Regions from separate parts of the Pseudomonas sp. L5B5 genome, predicted to be linked through region 1. Evidence: riboswitches for the same ligand, from Rfam matches in the RefSeq annotation. Region 1 holds a riboswitch; each other region holds the start of a gene.

Region 1 (7,313 bases):
TGGGCGGCCAGCTGACCATCAAGGCGCCCAATGCCAAGGTGCCGATGGTCAATGCCGACAGCCCGATCAACGAGCGCATCAACTACTACCTGCAAACCGAGATCAACCCGGGACTGGCCAGCCACGGCGGCCAGGTCAGCCTGATCGAAGTGGTCGAGGACGGCATCGCCGTCCTGCAGTTCGGTGGCGGCTGCCAGGGTTGCGGGCAGGCCGACGTGACCTTGAAGGAAGGCATCGAGCGCACCCTGCTCGAGCGTATCCCCGAACTCAAGGGCGTGCGCGACGTCACTGACCATACGCAGAAAGAAAACGCCTACTACTAAGGCGTTCGCTGCGACCCAAAAAAACGGCGCCCCGTGAGCGCCGTTTTTTTATGCCTGGAGCAAGGCCCCTGGGGCTGAGCAAGTGGGTCAGGGGCGATAGAGGTGCGCGTGCCCGGCGCGGTACAGCGATGATTCGCTGAACGCATCGGTGGCCAGTACCCGGCCCACCAGGATCAGCGCGGTGCGCCGAAAGCCCTTGGCCGCGACCTTTGCCTGGATGTCCGCCAAGGTGCCCACGACCCAGTCCTGGTCCGGCCAGGTGGCCCGGTGCACCACGGCGATCGGGCAGTCGATGCCGTAATGGGGCAGGAGTTCGGCGACGATGCGTTCCAGATGGTTGACGCCCAGATGGATGGCCATGGTCGCGCCATGGGCTGCCAGGCTGGCGAATTCTTCCCCGGCAGGCATGCTCGTCTTGTCCGCGTAACGGGTGAGGATCACGCTCTGGGAAACATCCGGCAGGGTCAGTTCGGCCCCCAGCAAGGCGGCGCAGGCGGCGGTGGCAGTAACCCCGGGAACGATCTCGAAAGCAATGCCCAGCTCCCGCAGGCAGCGGATCTGTTCACCGATGGCGCCATACAGGCTCGGGTCGCCGGAATGCACCCGGGCCACATCCTGGCCCTGGGCGTGGGCTTGGCGCATAACTTCGATGATCTGCTCCAGGTGCAGTTCGGCGCTGTTGATCACCCGCACCGCACTGTGCCCGTCTAGCACCGCCTGGGGGACCAGGGAACCGGCGTAGATGATTACCGGACAGCGGTGGATCAGGCGTTGGCCCTTGACGGTGATCAGTTCGGGATCGCCGGGGCCGGCGCCGATGAAGTAGACAGTCATGGCTGTGTCCTGTGAAAAAGGGGCCGGAGCAGGGCTTCAGATGAAGAATGCTCATGATCGAAGGCGGGGATTATCGGGATTCTACGGGCAAACGGCCAATGCCAGGGTCGCCTGGGGGTGCTTTTGCCGGGGGACCAGGAGTCGTGCCGGCTCCCCTTGCAGGGTTTCGGCCATGGCCAGGGCGGCGCTTTCAGCGACGCCATAGCAGCCGGTGCGCTCGAAGGCAACCTGGGACCTGTGGCTCAGGCGCGGGCTGTAGGGGGCCAGCTGGGCGCTGCTGAAACAAGTCAACCGCAGCGACAGCTGTTGTGCCAAGGCCAGCAGGCCCGGTTCATCCTGCTTCAGGTCGATGCTGGCCAGGGCCTGCACTTGCTGCAGGGCCAGGCCATTTTCTCGCAATACCTGGTCCAGCAGGGCGCGCAGGGTGCTGGCCGGGCAGCCCTTGCGGCAGCCCAGGCCGACCACCAGGGCCGGCGCTACGCCCCTGGATGTCATGCCTGATGGCCGTCCTCGCCCTTGCGCCGGAACAGCCAGGCGCTGATCAGACCCAGGGCCAGCCAGAAGGCGGCATTGGTCAACTGCGAAGCGATCTTGAACTGTGCCTCCAGTGCCTCCGGAGCCAACATCGAGTGCACTTCCGGCTGCGGTGCGCCGAGCACGTGGGGCACGGCGATAATGGCGGCGCCCAGCAATTTGAGCAGCCAATTGCCGGCGAACACGATCAAGGCAATGCCCGTGGCGGTGGAGGCTGCGGCGCCTACCCACCAGATCTGGCGTTGGGCCAGGTCGGCGGCGGCAGTGCCGGGCAGTTCAGGCGGCAAGCCCAGGGTGGGGGCCAGGCAGAAGGTCGCGTAGCCGGCCAGGCCCCAGAGCAGGCCCTGGGAGGTGCGGCTTGGGGCGCGCAGGGTGTAGAGGCCGGCCAGCATCAGGGCGAAACCGACGGCGACCACCAGGTTGCCGCCCGTGGTGGACAGCACTCGCTGCCAACCGTCTTCCGGCTCCCAGGCCTCTTCGTCATGGACGTGGCCCGCCATGGCGCCCGGAGCGTGTTCATGGACTTCCTCGGTGGCCGGGGCTTTCTCGTAGGTTTCCGCCTGGAGAATCAACGGGGCGACCCAGAAGCTCTGCAGCAGGGTCAGCAGCAAGGCGGCCAGCAGTCCGGTGAACCCTGCGGTTTGCGCAATACGCTTGATCATCGGGCAGGCCTCAGTGGCAAGGGAAGGCGGCGCTGTGGCGGGTATCGTGGGCCGCGTTGTGCACGGCCTCGATGTGCGAGAAACCGGCGAAGTACACCAGGCAGGCGCCGAGGATCGAGGCACCGATGGCGGCCACCAGGCGTTGGCTCAGGGTGGTGGTGCTGCTGGCGGAATGGCTGGTGCTGCTGATGGTCGACATGGCGCGTCCCCTTGGGTTTGTCAGCGGGAAGCGGCGCAAGAAAACCCCGCGTGACAGCCACGCAGGGTTTGCAACAGCGCCCGCCCACCGCGGGTTTGTCATTCGTGTATTGCGGGCCGGTCTCCGGGCTTGCGAGGGGCCGGCCTTTGGGCCGTGCCGGCAAGTGTCACCTTCCCATGCCCAGGGGCACAGTGGATCTGACACTTCGCTCGCTTACCGTTGCGGGGGCAGCACCGGACTGGTCACGGCTGGCAAGCGCGTGATTCACCGGTTTCCCGTTTCACCCTGTGAAGGGCACCCGTAACAAGTTGTGTAGCAAATCATGGGCAGGGGAGCGTCGTCAATTGCCGGCTGGCGTGGCCTTGGCCACACATGCGCATTGACCGCCCTGTACGCTCTGCGTAGCCTTGCGCCTTCGAGGTTCTTCGGCCAGTGGTCGAAGCTAAGACGGGAACGCGGTAGAAGCCGCGGCTGCCCCCGCAACTGTGGAGGGTTTCATTCCTGCAAGGCCACTGCCTGGCGTCCACGACGCCGGTGGGAAGGCACAGGAAATGTCAGTCCATGACTGACAAGCCCCCAGCCAGGAGACCTGCCTCGACCCAGATTCTCACTACAACCGGGCGGGGTGATCCGGTGGCGAAATCAGTACGAGCCCTGTGCCGTGCTTGTCGTCCCGCATGCCCGCCACCTTCGCCAAAGGGCATCCGATGAAAACACTGGCCAAACTTCCCGTCACCATCGTCACCGGCTTCCTGGGCTCGGGCAAGACCACATTGCTGCGGCACATGCTGGACAACGCCCAGGGGCGTCGTATCGCGGTGATCGTCAATGAATTCGGCGAACTGGGCATCGACGGCGAGATCCTCAAGCAGTGCTCCATCGGCTGCACCGAGGAAGAGGCCAGCGGCCGAGTCTACGAGCTGGCCAACGGTTGCCTGTGCTGCACCGTGCAGGAAGAGTTCTTCCCGGTGATGCGCGAGCTGGTGGCGCGCCGTGGCGACCTGGACCATATCCTCATCGAAACCAGCGGCCTGGCCTTGCCCAAGCCTCTGGTGCAAGCCTTCCAGTGGCCGGAGATCCGCAGCGCCTGCACCGTCGACGCGGTGATCACCGTGGTCGACAGCCCGGCCGTCGCCGCTGGCACCTTCGCCGCCTTCCCGGACCAGGTGGATGCCCAGCGCAAGCTCGACCCCAACCTCGACCACGAATCGCCCCTGCACGAACTGTTCGCCGACCAGCTGTCCAGCGCCGACCTGGTGATCCTCAACAAGACCGACCTGATCAGCCCCGAAGACCTGGCCAAGGTCCGCCTGGAAGTGGCCGAGGAGCTGCCGCCGGCGGTCAAGGTCATCGAAGCCAGCAGCGGTCGCCTGCCGCTGGACGTGCTGCTGGGCCTGGGTGCCGGTTCCGAGGAACACATCGACGGCCGCCACAGCCACCACGACCATCACCACGACGGCGATGACGATCACGACGACCATGACCACGACGCCTTCGACTCGATCTCCATCGAGTTGCCCGAGGCCGACGAGAGCCTGCTGCTCGATGCCCTGACCCAACTGGTGGTCAAGCACGGCATCCTGCGGGTCAAGGGTTTCGCGGCAATTCCCGGCAAGCCGATGCGCCTGCTGATCCAGGGCGTAGGCACCCGTTTCGACAAGCATTTCGACCGCAAGTGGAGCGCTGATGAAGCCCGGGCCACGCGCCTGGTACTGATCGGCCAGGAGCTGGATGCGGCCCTGCTGGAAGCGCAACTGCGCGCCGCCCTCGGCGCCTGACCCGTGCACCTGCTCAGGACCCAGCCCGGCGGATTCGTGTCGGATGACAACATTGCCGACCTTGGACAAACCCCCGCCGAGCTGGTGATCCTGTGCAGCGGCGACTCCAGCCTGGCGCTGCTGGCCGAGGCCGCGGAGCAACTGCCCGCGGACTACCCCAGCTTGCGCCTGGCCAACCCGATGCAGGTGCAGAACCACGCCTCGGTGGACCTGTATGTGGACCAGGTGCTGCAGCACGCCAAGGTCATCCTGATTTCCCTGCACGGCGGCATCGCCTACTGGCGTTATGGCGTCGAGCGGCTAGTGGAATTGTCCCAGCGCGGGGTGCAGCTGATCCTGGTGCCTGGGGACGACCGTCCGGACCCGGAGCTCAGTGGCCTGAGCACGGTATCGGTGGTCGAGCGCGATCGCCTCTGGCAGTTCCTGCGCCAGGGCGGGCGTGACAATGCATTGAATTTCTACCATTGCCTGGCCAGCGGCCTGCTGGGGCGCGATTACCCCTGGAACGAGCCGCAGGCCCTGGCGCGCACGGCGCTCTATCATCCGCACAAGAGCCAGGCCTGCCTGGCCGACTGGCAAACCGACTGGCAGCCCGGTCAGGCGGTGGCGGGCCTGCTGTTCTACCGCTCGCACTTGCAGGCGGCCAATACGGCGTTCATCGACCTGTTCTGCCAGCGGCTGCAGGCTGCGGGCCTCAACCCCTTGCCGATCGCCGTGGCCAGCCTCAAGGAACCCGACTGCCTGGCGCAGGTGGAAGACTGGCTGGAGCAAACCGGTGCCGGGGTGATCCTCAACACCACCGGGTTTGCCCAGTCCAGCCCCGAGGCTCCACACTTGCGGCCATTTCGCCGCAATGTCCCGGTGATCCAGGCCATCTGCGCCCAGGACAACGAGCCGGGCTGGCAGGCCAGCGAGCAGGGCCTGGGACCTCGGGACCTGGCCATGCACATCGCCTTGCCGGAGCTGGACGGCCGGATCATCAGCCGGCCCATCAGTTTCAAGGACCTGGCCTGGCGCAGCGAGCGCAGCCAGTCGGACGTGGTCTGCTACCGTGGCCAGCCCGAACGCATGGACTTCGTTGCCCGGCTGGCGCGCCACTGGATCGAGCTGGGGCGCCTGGACAACAGCCAGAAGCGCATCGCCCTGGTCCTGGCCAACTACCCGACTCGCGATGGACGCATCGGCAACGGCGTGGGCCTGGACACCCCGGCAGCTGCATTGAACATCCTCAAGGCCCTGCAGGCCGAGGGTTATCCGCTGCCTGGCGAGCTGCCGGCCAGCGGCACCGAGCTGATCCAGCAATTGCTCGGTGGCGTCAGCAACGACCTGGACAGCCTAGACCAGCGGCCCTGCCAGCAGAGCCTGGCCCTGGACGACTACCTGCGCCTGTTCCAGGCGTTGCCCGAGGCCAACCGCCAAGCGGTGCTGGAACGTTGGGGCAGGCCGGAGCAGGATCCGATGTTCCGCAATGGGCGACTGATGATTGCCGGCCTGCGCATGGGCCTGACCTTCATCGGCATCCAGCCGGCCCGGGGGTATCAGGTCGATCCCAGCGCGGTCTACCACGACCCGGACCTGGTGCCGCCCCATGCCTACCTGGCGTTCTACTTCTGGTTGCGCCAGGTCTATGGCGCCCATGGGGTGATCCACGTCGGCAAGCACGGCAATCTGGAGTGGCTGCCGGGCAAGGGCGTGGGGCTTTCCGAGAACTGCTGGCCGGATGCACTGCTCGGACCATTGCCGAATATCTATCCGTTCATCGTCAACGACCCGGGGGAGGGGGCCCAGGCCAAGCGTCGCACCCAGGCGGTGATCATCGATCACCTGATGCCACCCCTGACCCGTGCCGAAACCTATGGCCCGCTGCGCAACCTGGAGCTGCTGGCCGACGAATACTACGAAGCCCAGCTGCTGGACCCGCGCCGTGCCCGCGAGCTGCAACGGGACATCCTGCGCCTGGTGCGCGAAACCCAGATCGACCGCGAATTGCAGTTGGACGGGCCGCTGGAGGGCGATGCCGATGCCGCTATCTGGCTGCCACGGCTGGACACCTACCTGTGCGATCTCAAGGAGTCGCAGATCCGCGATGGCCTGCATGTGTTCGGCGAATCGCCGGAGGGCCGCTTGCGTCTCGACACGCTGCTGGCCCTGTTGCGCATTCCCCGGGGCGATGGCAAGGGCCAGCACGCCAGCCTGCTGCGGGCCCTGGCCAAGGCGTTCGAGCTGGGTTTCGATCCGCTGGACTGTGCCTTGGCCGAGCCCTGGACCGGACGCCGGCCACAGGCCTTGCAGCAGCTCAGCGACGCCCTGTGGCGTACCGCCGGTGATGTGCGCGAACGCCTGGAAATCTACGCCGGGCGCTTGATCGAGGCCGCCTTGCAAGGCCCGGTGGCGCAGCTAGAGGAACCCGGCTGGGAGTCGGTGCAGCACATCATTACCGGCCTGCGCGAGGTGGTGGCACCCCGCCTGGACGCTTGCGGGCCGGCGGAAATGCGCGGCCTGCTGGATGCCCTGGACGGGCGGTTCGTGCCGGCCGGCCCCAGCGGTGCCCCCAGTCGCGGGCGCCTGGACGTGCTGCCCACTGGCCGCAACTTCTACTCGGTGGATGTGCGCAACCTGCCCACCACCACCGCCTGGCGCATCGGTTTCCAGTCGGCCAACCTGATCCTCGAGCGCCACCTGCAGGATCACGGCGATCACCTGCTGCAACTGGGCCTGTCCGTGTGGGGCACGGCTACGATGCGTACCGGTGGCGACGACATCGCCCAGGCCATGGCCCTGATGGGCGTGCGTCCGGTCTGGGCCACCGGCAGCCAGCGGGTCGACGACTTCGAGATCCTGCCCCTGGGCCTGCTGGACCGCCCGCGGGTCGACGTGACCCTGCGCATCTCCGGGTTCTTCCGTGACGCCTTCGCCAACCTGATCCGGCTGTTCGACGCGGCGGTGCAGGCGGTGGCGGCCCTGGACGAACCGGCCGACATGA
Region 2 (7,313 bases), 1.5 Mb from region 1:
TACGCCACCGGGTTTTTCCATGAGATCAAGGCGCAACAGTTCACGACGCAGGCTCTTCCACAAGGGCAGGGCACCACGCCGGACGCAGCGCGGGCCAGTGCAGAGGAATACCTGGCGGGCGTGGGGCGGCACCCGCGACCAGTCCGGATCGCTGGCCACCGCATTGACCTGGTCGCACGACAGGTGGCGTTCGCGCTGGGCGATGCTGGCCCAGGCCAGGGCCGCATCCAGCCCCCGGCGACCCAGGGCCTGGGCGGTGACCCACAGCCGTGGCACCTGGGAGTGGGCACGGGCGTGGCGTCCCAGTTCATCGCGCAGCCAGTCCAGGTAGGCGCTGTCGGAGCTGGGTTCCAGGTCCACCACCAGCAGCGCTGCGTCATCCCGTGGCAAGGCTTCGTCCAGGACAGCCCAGAGGCTGTCGAAGCCGTCCAGGGTATCGATCACCCGGGTCTCGACGCTGTCGTCGCACAGGCCCTCGAGCTCGCGGCAGAAGGCTTGGCCGAGGGCGCCACCCAGCAGGCCGGGACCGACGAACAGCACCCGTTGATAATGCTCATGCATGTCGGTCGGCCTCAGAAGCGGTAGGTGTAGCGCACTTCGGTGGTGAAGGGGCGCCCCAGGTTGTCCAGCGCCGGTTTGTCGTTGGTCATGCTGGTGGCGTAGTCGCGGTCGAACAGGTTCTCCACCAGCAGGCTCAGGCGATGCTGCTGGGCCGTGTCGAGGTAGCGATAGGCATCGGCGTCGACCACCGAGTAGTGGCCGTAGTCGACTTTCTTCGAACTCTCGACCTGGCCGATATAGCGGATCGCGCCGCCCACGCCCCACATCCGGTCCTGCGATTCGAAGCCCAGGCGCGAGCGGGCGAAGAACCCGGGGATATTGCTCAGGGTCACGTTGCGTGATTCGACCAGGTTGCGGGTCATGTCGGCGGACAGGTTCCATTGCGGGCTGAATTGCCAGCGCCCGTCCACCTCGATGCCCCGGACCCTGACCTGGCTGTCACCGTTGACGAAGTGGATGCCGTCCAGGGCAATCAGGTCGTCGATCTTGCGCCGGTAGGCGGTGACGCTGGCATTGAACTCACCGGCCAGCAGGCTGCCCTTGTAGTCCAGGCCCAGCTCGGCATTGACGCTCTTTTCCGGCTTGAGGTTGCGGTTGCCTTTTTCATAGGGCTCGTTGGCGAACAGCTGCTCGGCGTTGGGCAGCTTGAAGGCATTGCCGTACTGGCCGCGCAGTTGCCAGTTGGGCGTGAGGTCGTACAGCGAGGTGAGCATGCCCACCGTGGCGCTCTCGCCACCGCTCATTTTTTCGTGGCGCACGCCGATGCTCGGGTGCCAGTCCGGCAGGGTATCGAACACCGGGCGCAACTGGGTGTACAGGGCGTTGGCCTGGGCCTTGCTGTTGTCGATCTTGAGTACGTCGTCCTGGCCCTTGAACCACTGGTTGTCGGTGCCGAATACCAGCACATGGCCGCCGTCCAGTTCGGCCTTGCCTTCGGCCTGCACGCCCCAGTCGGTGAAGCCCCAGTAGTCGTTGTGGTTGATGATCTTGGTGCCGCCATCATCGCTGTTGTTGATACGGGTGTAGCGCGTATCCCAGTCGTTGACATGGCCCTTGACGAAGTAGCTGAAACGCTCGCCCAGGCGTTGCTCGAAGGTGGCGGTGGCGATCTGCTGGACCCGGTCGTTGGTGGTCTTCTTGTTGTTCGCGGCGCGGGCGAAATCCAGGTTGGCGTCGGTGTACTGGTAGAACAGTTCCAGGCGCGAATCGTCGCCAAAACCCTGGATCGCCTTGGCGCCGAAGGTGGTCACCTCATAGGAGCGCTTCTTGTCCCGGGTGCTGGCGTTGTAGGCGCTGTTGCGAAACGGCTGGTAGCCGTCGGAGACGTTGTGGCTGACATAGGCCAGCAGGCCGAGGTCGCCCAGGCCGTTGCTGACGATGCGTTCCACCCGGGCATCGCCGCTCTTGCCCATGAAACTGTCCAGGCCCAGGTTGACTTCGCCGGAGGCGTCGCGGGTCTGTGGGCTGCGGGTGACGATGTTGATCACCCCGGACACCGCCTGGGTGCCGAACAGCAGGCTCTGGCCGCCCTTGAGCACTTCGATGCGCTCGATGGCGTTGGCTGGCAGGGTATCCAGGTACAGGCCGCCGTACAGGCGGTTGTTCAGGCGCACGCCATCGAGCAGGATCAGCGTGTCGTCGTTGCGTCCGCCCAGCAGCGAATAGGTGCCGTAGTCGAAGGGGCCGTTCTTGGGCGCTACATAGAGGCCCGGCACGTACATCTGCAGCACCCGGGTGATGTCGCTGCTGGGACCGGCACGCTCGATCTGCTGGCGATCGATGACGTCTACCTTGCTGCCGTACTTGGCCATCTCGGCCACGGTAGTGGATTCCACCGACGGGGCAGACACGAACTGCTGGTCCAGCTTCAGGGATGTATCGTCGGCCAGCAGCCAGGGGCTGAACAGGCAGCCGAGCAGGGCGCCGCCCATGGAACGGCGCGGAGCACGCCAGTCGCGCGCAAGGGAAGTGTCTGTTGTTTTCATTGTTGGTCTTCTCGAAAGTGTCTTCGGGAAGCACGCAGGGAGAAGGTGGCAGGCACGCGCACGCGCCCACACCGGCCCATGCCCGCCCACCGCAGGATTGCCAAACAGATACTTCAGGCCGGTCTCCGGGCTTGCGAGGCTGGCTGCATTCGCCTTCCCATACCTTGGGTACAGTGGCGTGTTGAATGCAGCACTCGCTTACCGTTGCGGGGGCAGCACCGGACTTGCCTCTGGGGGCGCACCGGTTTCCCGTTTCACCTCACGCACGGCGGCGTGAGGCACCTGAAACAGGGCGGCATCTGAACACTCGTCCTACCGTTCGTCAATCCTGTGGCCGCCATGATTGCGCCCGCTGCGCAGCCATACCGTTATCGCCGAGCCCAGCGCAGCTCGTGTAGCCGCTGCTGAGCCTGCGAAGCTGCGCCAAGGCCCGCAGGGCCTTCATTGTGGAATTCGCAAGGTTTGCGCCCGCTGCGCGGTCGTACGCAGCCTGCGGCAGCGGCTACACGAAGCAGAGCTTCACGGGACGGTGGCGGGGGAGGTGCGTACCGGGGGCTGGTCGCTGGCACTCGAAGGGCAGGCCAGCAGCGGCACTGCGCGAACCGAATCACCGGGTTGCAGTTGCAGGCGCTTGGTGGTCTGGCGGTCCACCAGCAGGCAGCCGGCTACCAGGCGCCCCGGCGCAGCGGTGATGCGACAGCTTTCCAGGCGCCGGTTGTGGATCAGCCACATCGGCGCCTGCTGGTCAGGATTGCCCACCAGCAGCGGCAACACCTGGCTTTCGCGCACGCTGCGGATCTTCGTCACCTCGGCCTCGATCAGCGGGCCGCCGTCGAAGACGTCGATGCAGCCCTGGTGACTGAAACCTTCGTCGCGCAAGATGCCCACCGCCTGGTCGGTGCTGGCATGGGCCTGGCCGATGGAGGCCTGGGCCTGGGTGCTGAGCAGGCAGGTGTAAAGCGGTTGGCGCGGCATCAGTTCGGCGATGAAGGACTTGCTGCCCTGACTGGACAGGCGGTTGGCCTGCTGGAAATCCATCTTGAAGAAGTGCCGACCCAGGCTGTCCCAGAATGGCGAGCAGCCCTGGCTGTCGACCTGGCCACGCAACTCGGCCACCAGCTTGTCGCCGAACAGCGTGGGGTATTCGGCGACGAACAGCAGGCGGGCGGTGGACAACAGACGGCCGGTGTGGCCCTGGCGCAGGTCATGGCGCAGGAACAGCGAGCACAGCTGGGATTGTCCAGTCATGTCGTTGCACAGGAACAGGGTCGGGACCTGTTTCTCGATGCCCAGCCCGGGTGCGCTGCCACGGGTGACGCCGAGCCGATAGTTGTAGCAGGGCTCGCGCAGGCCGATGGCGCCGCTCAGGCCGCAGATACCGGTCACTTGCTGGTCGTCATCTTCGAGCACGAACAGGTAATCGGCGTCGGCGCGCTCCACCTGGCCGGCAAAGGCCCGCTGGGCCCAGCGCACCCGGTGGTCCAGGCGCTCGGGGTCGGTGCTGAGGTTATCCAGCTCGCGCTGGCAGCCTCCCAGCAGGCGCAGCACCGCCGGCAGGTCGGTGACGCGGATCGGACGCACGATCATGCTCTGGCTCCTGGCAGCGGGCTGGTTGTGGGGAGGTAGGGACGCAGGGTCATAACGCAATGCTCCGCACCGGGTCGCCGGGTTCCAGCTGCAAGGCCTGGAGCATTGCCTGGTCCAGGCCCGTGAAGTCGCCGGGAGCCTCGTCGAGCAGGGCGACGATGGCGCGAAAGCCTTGCAGCCGATCGTTGCTCAGCAGCCATGGACGGCCCTGGCCACTCTGCGCAGCGAGGTAGCTGGTGGCGATCCGGCTCTGGATGATCGAGCGCAGTTCATGGTTGCGCCCCTGCAGGGTCGGGCCGGCGTCGAACAGGTCGACGTACTGGGTGGGGGAAAAACCTTCGTCCACCAGGATGTCGCAGGCCTCCTTGGCATCGGGATGGATGCGGCCGATGCAGTCCTGGGCCGGTTGCGCGAGCATCGGGATGTAGATCGGGTACTGGGGCATCAATTCGACGAGAAAACCTCGGCCCTGCAGGGCACACAGCCGTTCGGCCTCGACATAGGGCAGGTCGAAGAAGTGCTGGCCCACCGCTTCCCAGAACGGCGAGTGGCCACTGGCGGTGCTGTAGCCGACGATCTCGCTGATGCAGCTGTCGGCGAAACGCAGGGGGTGGGCGGCGATGAACAGCAAGCGTGCCCGGGAGGTCAGTTGTGCCAGGGGCGTGCCGGCCAGCGCGGCATCCATGTGGAAGCTGCGCAGCAGGGTTTGCTCGCTCAGGTCATGGCACAGGGACAGGGTCGGCACCCCGTGCTGGATGTCCAGCTCGCGGGAGCTGCTGATGAACGGGCGGTTGCGCAGGTTGTAGAACGGTTCGGGGAAGCCGGCCGTGGCCAGGATGTCCGAACAGCCGTGCAAGCAACCGCTGTCGGGGTCTTCGAGGACAAAAAAGTAGTTTTCCGGGCCCTGGCTAGCTTCGGTCTTGGCGAAGGACGCCAGGGAATCGAGGATCTTTTCCCGCAGGCAGTCTTCGTCGTCCACCAGCGAAGTCACGCCCAGCAGTCGTTCGCGGGCCAGGCGCCGCAGTTGGGGCAGATCGGATAACGCCACGGGACGCAAGGCCAGCATGGGTGTACTCCTGTATCAAGGGCCGCCAGCCCGAGGGCAGGGCGGCCAGACATCACTGTCGATTTCCACGCATCTACAAGGCCGCGACATCCGGCGGCCCGTTTCCTGGCTGCTCTTGGTGGCAGTGCCCAGAAGGCGCGGCGCCCCACAGGGGCTGCGCCGCTTTCACTATTGCTTGAGCGGATCCGGCAGGGCGGCACCGTTGCCCAGCCGATTGAGCACAAACAGGTATACCAATCCTGCGACCACCCAGATGGCGCCAAGTTTCTGCGCGTCCACCCCCATGTTGTACATGATGGCGCAGACGATCACGAAACCGACAAGCGGGCAGACCAGGTGACGCAGGACCTGGCCGGACTTCTGCCGGCGCCAGTAGAAATTGATCACGGTGATGTGCAGCAGCATGAAGCCGCTCAGGGCACCGAAGTTGACCAGGGAAGTCAGGGTGTCCACCGAGTTGATGAACAGGTAGCAGATCACCAGCGACAGCACCGCCACCAGGTAGATGCTGATGTGCGGGGTATTGTGCTTGGGATGAACCTTGGCCAGCACCTTGGGCAACTTGCCATCGCGGGCCATGCCGAACAGCAGGCGCGACACCGCGGCCTGCGAAGTGATGGCCACCGCCACGCCCCAGGCCAGCGCCGTGGCCACCCCGGTGAGGGTCGCCAGCCAGCTGCCGGCGGCCAGTTCGGCGATCTCGTAGAAGGCGGTGTCGGCGGACTTGAAGCCCATGCCGGCGGCCAGGTCGGTGGCGATCCAGGTTTGCACGACGAAGATCGCGCCCATCACCACCAGGGTGATCAGCGCGGCACGCCCGACGCTGCGGCCCGGGTCGCCCTTGACCTCCTCGGCCAGGGTCGAGATCGCATCGAAACCCAGGAACGACAGCACGGCGATGGACACGCCCTGCATCAGCATGCCGAAGTGGAAATTGTCCGGGCTGTACAACGGCGCCAGGGTCAGCTGGCCGTGGCCGGCGCCGCCGTGCAGGGCGTTCCAGGCGTAGAACAGGAAGATCCCCAGGACCACCAGTTGCGCCAGCAGGAACAGGATGTTCATCCTCGCCGTGAAGGTGATGCCCCGCAGGTTGACGAAGGTGGCGCTGACCAGGAATGCCAGGATGAAACCGACCTTGGGTATCTCCGGGTACAGGTGGTTGAGCGCCATGGCCGCGTAGACGTAGAGCAGCGGGGGGATCAGCAGGTAGTCCAGGAGCATCAGCCAGCCGGCGAGGAAGCCGACATGGGGGTTGAGCCCGCGCTGGGCGTAGGAGTAGACCGAGCCGGCGATGGGAAAGGCGCGAGCCATGGCGCCGTAGCTCAGGGCCGTGAAGAGCATGGCCACCATGCCGATGATGTAGGCCAGGGGCACCATGCCCGGTGCTTCCTGGTTGACGTAGCCGTAGACCCCGAACGGGGCGATGGGGATCATGAAAATCATCCCGTAGACCACCAGGTCACGCAGGTTCAGCCCGCGCTTGAGTTCCTGTTTGTAGCCGAATTCTTCAATCTCCATGAAGCAGTTCTCCTTGTAGCCAATAGGGGGGCAGCGCTCGCGCCAGGGGTCGTCATTGACTCCCTGGTGTGCGGGCCTGTGTTCGAACCTGGCAGGGTCAAAGACACACCACGGCGGTTTTTCTGATTGTTGTCGTACCGGTCCTGCAAACAGCGGTTTATCCAGCGAATCTTCCTTGCCGACTACAGCAATGGCGCCAGGCAGTCGCTCCAGTGCTGCACGGCCTGCGGGGTGCGCAGCAGGTCATTGCGCACCTCGATCAACACCGACTCCAGGCCCCGTGCATCGCCGTGCACCGGTACCGTCATATCGCTCAACGGATCGATTTCATAAGGCTGGTTGCCAGCCACTTTCATCGGCAGGGCCCACAACCCCTCCAGTACCCGGGCGGCGTAGGCGGTGGCGCTGCCGTAGAGCACGCCGATTTCCAGATCGCGCGGCTGGCCGTAGTACACCGGGGTGAAGCTGTGGATGCCCACCACGCGCACTTCACGGCCCTGGGCCAGGCGCCGGTCGATGATGCGTTGCAGGCGCTGGTGAAACGGGGTGAACAGCTGCTGGCGGCGATACTCGCGGGTCGCTTCGTCCAGGTGCTG
Region 3 (7,313 bases), 830 kb from region 1:
GGGTGACTACAACACCACTGCCCAGCGTTACTGGCAGGAGGCTGGTGTCGAGCAGCGCATCGACCTGCGTCTGGCGCCTGCGCTGGACACTCTCGACAGCCTGGAGAGGATGGGGCAGGGCGCAGCTTACGACCTCATCTTCATCGATGCCGACAAGGCCAACTATCCGAGCTACCTGGAGTCCGCACTGCGCCTGCTGCGTGTTGGGGGCCTGGCGGTGTTCGATAACACGCTATGGAGTGGCCGGGTTCTGGAGACGGAACCGGCCAGTGAGGACACCCGGGCCATCCAGGCCCTCAATCGTGCCCTCAGGGATGACCCGCGTGTTGACTTGTCGCTGTTGCCCCTGGGGGACGGCCTGACCTTGTGCCGCAAGCGCTGATGTCAGGGCTGCTTGGCGGCCGTTACTCGCCAGATCTTGTTGCCGATGTCATCCGCCACTAGCAGGGCTCCCTGCTGGTCGATCACCACCCCTACCGGACGGCCCATTGCTTGTTTGTCGTCATCGAGAAAACCACTGAGCACGTCGACCGGCTGACCCTGGGGCTTGCCGTCGCTGAAAGGCACGAAAATCACTTTGTAGCCGCTGTGGGGGTTGCGGTTCCAGGAACCATGCTGGCCGATGAAGGCGCCTTCGGTGAAGGGCGCCGGAAGTTTGCTGCCTTCAGCAAATGTCAGTCCCAGTGAGGCGGTGTGCGGTCCCACGGCGTAGTCCGGGGCGATCGCCTTGGCCACGAGGGCCGGGTCCTGAGGCTTGACCCGTGCGTCGACATGCTGGCCGTAGTAGCTGAAGGGCCAGCCATAGAACGCACCGTCCCTGACCGAAGTGATGTAGTCGGGCACCAGGTCGCTGCCGATCTCATCTCGTTCATTCACGGCAGTCCAGAGTGCCCCGCTTGCAGGTTCCCAGGCCATGCCGTTGGGGTTGCGCAGGCCGGTGGCGAACAGCCGGTGCTGGCCGCTGGCACGATCCACTTCCCAGATCGCCGCGCGACCTTGCTCCTTGTCCAGGCCATTTTCGCCGACGTTGCTGTTGGAACCGACGGTGACATACAGCTTGCTGCCGTCCTTGCTGGCAATGACATTCTTGGTCCAGTGGTGATTCAGTGTGCCACCCGGCAGGTCGAGCACCTTGGTGGCGCTGGCGCTGATCCGGGTGTCACCGTTCTGGTAGGGGAAACGCAGCAACTTGTCGGTGTCCGCCACATACAGGTCGTTGCCCATCAGGGTCATGCCAAAGGGCGAGTTGAGGTTTTCCAGGAATACACTGCGGGTTTCTGCCACGCCGTCGTGATCTGCATCCCGTAGCAGGGTGATGCGATTGGCGCTGGGAACTGTCGCGCCAGCGCGGCCCATCACTTTGCCGGCGACCCAGCCGCGAATTCCCTGGCTGTCGTCCGGTTTGGGCGGGGCATTGGTTTCCGCCACCAGGATGTCCCCGTTAGGCAGTACATAGAGCCAGCGCGGATGGTCGAGATCCTCGGCGAAGGCATTGACCTGGGTTCCGCTGGCCGCCAGTGGTTTTGCTCCCTGGGGCCAGCCGACGGCCGGGGCGATGTTCAGCGTGGGGATCAGCGTGGGATTGGGTTCCGGCAGCTTGGGGTTCGGGCCGGTTCCATCCGCGACCTGCAGGCTGGAGGTTTCGCCGCAGGCAGCGAGGCTGGCGGCGATGGCAAGGAGCAAGGTGTGTCGAAGCGTGAGCATGCTGATATCCCTATGAGTGCGCGAACGTTCAATCATAGAGAAGCATCGTCGGGCAGGGTTCCCTTCTTTCAGCGGGCTTCCTTGAACAGCACCGCGATCCCGGGGTGATAGCAGCCAGCTTCGTTGTGCAGCTTGCGATAGGCATAGGGGAAGTACCATGCCACGGCGCAGCAGTGCTCTTTCTGCAAATCGTCGAGCAGGTCTTGCAGCTCTTCGGGGGTGGCGCTGTGTTGAAGCTTGTGTGGCGCGACGAACAGGCAGCCGAGCTTGAGGTCGCTGGCATAGCTGATCCTCTTCGCTTCGCTGGCGATGTCTGCCAGGGGCTGGGCCAGGTTCAGGTTGTTGACCCGTGGCCAGCGCTGGGTGGCCTGGATGTAGGCGCGTTCTTCCTTGGTTGCCAGGTACAGGTCGGTGCGGGCATTGCGCGCGCCTTCCTCGAGCTGCTTTTTGCTGGGGCTGTGCTCCAGGCTCACCATCTCGGCCATCCAGGCTGCCGCGGAGAGCAGGCCCAGGTTGGCTTGTTCATCGAACCAGTAGGGGGTTTCGTTATCGCCGCGAACCGCGTTGTAGCGGTCAATGCAATCGAACCAGCGTTCCAGCATCGGACGCAGGAATTCCAGCTTTGGATTGCTGATGATCATGCCTTGCATCGAACTCACCCCTTATTGTTGTGCGGAGGGGCGTCGGCCCCGAAAGTGGCTATTTGATATCATTGCTTCCAGTGTGGCACAAGATTGGCGTCAGTTTGTTGATGCAGTGCAGTTTTCCGTCGGATGCGATGGACAGCTTCAATTGACGCTCTACCCCCAACCCTCTAACCTTCGCGACTTGTTTCAGGTGCTCTGTGGTCTTGGCCGACAGGGTGAAACAGGGAAGCCGGTCAGGGCCGTTCCAGTGATGGGGCTGGCGACGATTCCGGCGCTGCCCCCGCAACGGTAGGTGAGTCAAGGCTGTGCAGGTGCCACTGTGTCGAAGACGACATGGGAAGGCGCGCAGTTCGGCAGCGATGCCGCTCACGAGCCCGGAGACCGGCCTGATCCATCCAACGGCATCACGGTGGGCGATGCCAGGCTTAAGCCATTTGTTTCCATTTCTGCCCCCGTTCCCCAAGCCCCAACGGAGAACTGCTCAATGAGTGAATCCCTCGAGCGTGACGAGCGTCATTTGGCGCGCATGCTGCGCAAAAAAGCACTGATCGACGAGCGCATCGCCAACTCGCCCAACGAGTGCGGGCTGCTGCTGGTACTGACGGGCAATGGCAAGGGCAAGAGCAGCTCGGCTTTCGGCATGCTGGCCCGATCCATGGGGCATGGCATGCGCTGTGGCGTTGTGCAGTTCATCAAGGGCCGCGAAAGCACCGGTGAAGAGCTGTTTTTCCGGCGTTTCCCCGAGCAGGTGAGCTTTCATGTGATGGGCGAGGGTTTCACCTGGGAGACCCAGGATCGCCAGCGAGACATTGCCGCTGCCGAAGCCGCCTGGGCAGTGTCCCGGGAGTTGCTGAGCAATCCCGATGTCGGCCTGGTGGTACTCGATGAGCTGAACATTGCCCTCAAGCACGGTTACCTGGACCTGGATCAGGTATTGGGCGACCTGCAGGCCCGTCCGCCGATGCAGCACGTGGTGGTGACCGGGCGGGGGGCCAAGCCGCAAATGATCGAGCTGGCCGATACCGTGACCGAGATGGGCATGCTCAAGCATGCCTTCCAAGCGGGTATCAAGGCGCAGAAGGGCATCGAGCTGTGAGCGTGAATCCATGACTGATGTTCGTCATTGCCCGGCGGTATTGATCGCCGCACCGGCATCCGGCCAGGGCAAGACCACCGTGACCGCCGCCCTCGCGCGCCTGCACCGCAACCAGGGGCGCAAGGTGCGAGTCTTCAAGTGCGGTCCGGACTTTCTCGACCCGATGATTCTCGAGCGTGCCAGCGGTGCCCCGGTGTACCAGCTGGACCTGTGGATGGTGGGTGAGCAGGAGAGTCGCCGCCTGCTGTGGGAGGCGGCCGGGGAGGCCGACCTGATCCTGATCGAAGGCGTCATGGGGCTGTTCGACGGCACCCCGTCCAGCGCTGACCTGGCGCGGCATTTCGGCGTGCCGGTACTGGGGGTGATCGATGGCACTGCCATGGCCCAGACCTTCGGCGCCCTGGCCCTTGGCCTGGCGCGTTACCAGCCGGACCTGCCGTTTGCCGGGGTGCTGGCCAATCGGGTGGGTACTGTGCGTCATGCGCAGTTGCTCGAAGGCAGCCTGACCGAGGGACTGCGCTGGTATGGCGCGTTGTCCCGGGAAACTGGCATCGAACTGCCCAGTCGCCACCTGGGTCTGGTGCAGGCCAACGAACTCAATGACCTGGACCTGCGCCTGGACGCTGCTGCCCAAGCCCTGGCCAGCAGTTGCCAGGTAGCGTTGCCACCGGCCGTGGGGTTTGCCGCGCCGGCCCCGCAGGTGTGTGAGCCATTGCTGGAGGGGGTGCGGATCGCCGTGGCGCAGGACGAAGCGTTTGCTTTCACCTATGGCGCCAGCCTGGATCTGCTGCGGGCCATGGGCGCGCAGTTGCACTTTTTCTCGCCGATTCATGATCGTGAATTGCCGGCGGCCGACAGCCTGTACCTGCCCGGCGGTTACCCGGAGCTGCACCATCAGGCGCTGGCGCAGAACACCGGCATGCTGGATGCCATTCGTGCTCACCATGCCGCCGGCAAGCCGTTGCTTGCTGAATGTGGCGGGATGCTTTACCTGCTCGATGCCCTGACCGACGTCGAAGGCCTGCGTGCCGAACTGCTGGGGCTGTTGCCCGGCGAGGCCGTGATGCAGAAACGTCTGGCAGCTCTGGCCCTGCAAGCGGTGGACCTGCCGGAAGGCAGCCTGCGCGGGCATACCTACCATCACTCCCTGACCAGTACGACGCTCGAGCCCATCGCTCGGGGCGTGAGCCCCAACGGTGGGCGTGGCGCCGAGGCGGTGTATCGCGATGGGCGGATGACCGCCTCCTATGTGCACTTCTATTTCCCGTCCAATCCGTTGGCGGTGGCGGCGTTGTTCGCGCCGCAGCATATGGTTGGCGAGGGCCAGGCGAGTGAGTGAGCTGGCTTTTTCCGCACCCGAGCGCGAGGCGGTCTACCGCGCCATCGCCGAACGCCGTGACATGCGCCATTTCGCCGGCGGCAACGTTGCCCCCGAGGTGCTGCAGCGTCTGCTGGAGGCTGCGCACCAGGCGCCCAGTGTCGGGCTGATGCAGCCCTGGCGCTTCATCCGCATCAGTGATCGAGCGCTGCGCGAAAGTATTCGGCAACTGGTAGAGCAGGAGCGAGTGCGTACTGCCGAGGCCCTCGGGGAGCGTTCCGACGAGTTCATGAAACTCAAGGTCGAGGGCATCAACGATTGTGCCGAGCTTCTGGTGGCCGCCTTGATGGATGGCCGCGAGCGGCATGTTTTTGGCCGCCGCACGCTCCCGGAAATGGACCTGGCGTCGATGTCCTGCGCAATCCAGAACCTGTGGCTGGCGGCGCGCAGCGAAGGCCTGGGCATGGGCTGGGTCTCGTTGTTCGAGCCCCAGGCCCTGGCTGCACTGCTGGGTTTGCCCGAGGGAGCCAAGCCCTTGGCGGTGTTGTGCCTGGGGCCGGTTGCCGAATTTTACCCGGCGCCGATGCTGGCGCTGGAAGGTTGGGCCCAGCCCCGACCATTGAGTGAGTTGCTGTATGAGAATTACTGGGGAGTGAGTCGATGAGCGTGGCGTTGCTGAGTGTCGCCGGGGTGGCGCTGGATGCGCTGCTGGGCGAGCCCAAGCGCTGGCATCCACTGGTGGCGTTCGGGCGACTGGCGGACCGCATCGAGCAGCGCTTCAATGCCGCGGGGCGAGGGTGGCGCAGCCATGGTGTCACTGCCTGGGTACTGGCGGTGCTACCTCTGACCCTGGTGGCCACGGCCTTGTCCTGGCTGCCCTACATTGGCTGGCTGGTGGAGATCCTGGCGTTGTACTGCGCCTTGGGGCTGCGCAGCCTCGGCGAGCATGTCGAACCGGTGGCCCAGGCCCTGCGAAGCGATGATCTGGACGAGGCGCGACGCCGCGTGGGGTTCCTGGTGAGTCGCCAGACCAGCGAGCTGGACGCCACCGCCGTAGCGCGAGCGGCCACCGAGTCGGTACTGGAGAACGGCAGCGACGCGGTGTTTGCGGCCCTGTTCTGGTTTGCCGTGGCGGGCGCGCCGGGGGTGGTGCTCTATCGTCTGAGCAACACCCTGGATGCGATGTGGGGTTATCGCAACGAGCGCTTCGAGCGCTTCGGCTGGGCCGCCGCGCGGATCGACGATCTGCTCAACTATATTCCGGCGCGCCTGGTGGCCCTGACCTATGCCTTGCTGGGCAAGACCCGATTGGCATTCAAGTGCTGGTATCGCCAGGGACCGACCTGGGACAGTCCCAACGCCGGCCCGGTGATGGCGGCCGGGGCGGGAGCCCTGGGGGTCGAACTGGGAGGCGCGGCGGTCTATCACGGCGAGCTGCATCAGCGTCCGCAATTGGGTGAGGGGGAGCCGGCCAGTGCCGCGTCCATCGATCACGGCTGGCAGTTGGTGCAGCGGGGAGTATGGCTGTGGCTGCTGATTCTTTGCCTGGGGGCTGAATTCTATGCTTGAGCATGGTGGGCGGTTGCGCAGGGCGGCCCGGGAGCACGGCATTGCCGAGGAGGCCTGGCTGGACCTGTCCAGTGGGCTGGCCCCCTGGCCCTTTCCTATCCCGCAGATTCCGCAGCGTGCCTGGGCCCGCCTGCCGGAAACCGATGACGGCCTGGAACAGGCGGCCTGTACTTATTACGGGGCCGATGAAGTATTGCCGGTGGCCGGTTCCCAGGCCGCGATCCAGCTGTTGCCGCGCTTGCGGCGCACCGGCAAGGTCGGCGTGCTGTCGCCCTGTTACGCCGAGCATGCCGAAGCCTGGCGTCGCAGTGGTTATCGGGTGCGCGAGGTCTTGGAGCAGGAAGTGGACTTCTTTCTCGATAGCCTCGATGTGCTGGTGGTGGTCAACCCCAACAATCCCACGGGCCTGAGCCTGACCCCCGAGCGCCTGCTGGAGTGGCATGGACGGCTGGCCCAGCGTGGCGGCTGGCTGGTGGTGGATGAAGCCTTCATGGACAACACCCCGGAACTGAGCCTGGCGCGGCATGCCCACCAGGTGGGGCTGATCGTCCTGCGCTCCTTCGGCAAGTTCTTTGGGCTGGCTGGCGTGCGCCTGGGGTTTGTCCTGGCCGAACGCCGGCTGCTGCGACTGCTGGCCGAACAGGTCGGGCCCTGGGCCGTCAGCGGCCCGACCCGGGTCCTGGGACAGGCCTGCCTGCAGGATGTCGAAGGCCATGCTCGCCAGCGCGAGCGCAGCGAGGTGGCCAGCCAGCGACTGGTGCAGGTCCTGGAGCGCCATGGCTTCAAGCCCCAGGGTGGCTGCGCCCTGTTCCAGTGGCTGATCACCGGCGAGGCCGAGCGGTTGCATCACTTCATGGCACGGCGCGGCATCCTCCTGCGCCTGTTCGCCCACAACAGCAGCCTGCGTTTCGGCCTGCCTGCCGATGAGGCCGACTGGGCTCGCCTCGAGCAGGCCCTGCAAGCCTATCGCAAGGATTAC

Evidence for each region. Region 1 has a riboswitch for cobalamin ahead of LGQ10_RS00100 (CbtB domain-containing protein). Riboswitches for the same ligand answer to the same signal wherever they lie in the genome.
Region 2: another riboswitch for cobalamin. It lies ahead of LGQ10_RS06760 (TonB-dependent receptor plug domain-containing protein); the one in region 1 lies ahead of LGQ10_RS00100 (CbtB domain-containing protein).
Region 3: another riboswitch for cobalamin. It lies ahead of cobO (cob(I)yrinic acid a,c-diamide adenosyltransferase); the one in region 1 lies ahead of LGQ10_RS00100 (CbtB domain-containing protein).

The regions. Positions count from the first base shown of each region.
Region 1 is NZ_CP084742.1:25,084-32,396, forward strand. Features, by position in the region: gene nfuA (Fe-S biogenesis protein NfuA) at 1-323, shown strand, start outside; gene cobM (precorrin-4 C(11)-methyltransferase) at 411-1,157, opposite strand; gene LGQ10_RS00090 (cobalamin biosynthesis protein) at 1,239-1,652, opposite strand; gene LGQ10_RS00095 (CbtA family protein) at 1,649-2,353, opposite strand; gene LGQ10_RS00100 (CbtB domain-containing protein) at 2,364-2,552, opposite strand; cobalamin riboswitch at 2,649-2,869, opposite strand; cobalamin riboswitch at 2,954-3,164, shown strand; gene cobW (cobalamin biosynthesis protein CobW) at 3,260-4,330, shown strand; gene cobN (cobaltochelatase subunit CobN) at 4,334-7,313, shown strand, end outside.
Region 2 is NZ_CP084742.1:1,506,293-1,513,605, reverse strand. Features, by position in the region: gene LGQ10_RS06765 ((2Fe-2S) ferredoxin domain-containing protein) at 1-561, opposite strand, end outside; gene LGQ10_RS06760 (TonB-dependent receptor plug domain-containing protein) at 573-2,492, opposite strand; cobalamin riboswitch at 2,645-2,847, opposite strand; gene LGQ10_RS06755 (arginine N-succinyltransferase) at 3,066-4,133, opposite strand; gene LGQ10_RS06750 (arginine N-succinyltransferase) at 4,183-5,199, opposite strand; gene LGQ10_RS06745 (APC family permease) at 5,368-6,717, opposite strand; gene LGQ10_RS06740 (N-formylglutamate amidohydrolase) at 6,900-7,313, opposite strand, start outside.
Region 3 is NZ_CP084742.1:6,009,438-6,016,750, forward strand. Features, by position in the region: gene LGQ10_RS27720 (class I SAM-dependent methyltransferase) at 1-382, shown strand, start outside; gene LGQ10_RS27725 (PQQ-dependent sugar dehydrogenase) at 385-1,704, opposite strand; gene LGQ10_RS27730 (hypothetical protein) at 1,773-2,354, opposite strand; cobalamin riboswitch at 2,523-2,756, shown strand; gene cobO (cob(I)yrinic acid a,c-diamide adenosyltransferase) at 2,836-3,447, shown strand; gene LGQ10_RS27740 (cobyrinate a,c-diamide synthase) at 3,458-4,786, shown strand; gene bluB (5,6-dimethylbenzimidazole synthase) at 4,779-5,429, shown strand; gene cbiB (adenosylcobinamide-phosphate synthase CbiB) at 5,426-6,334, shown strand; gene cobD (threonine-phosphate decarboxylase CobD) at 6,327-7,313, shown strand, end outside.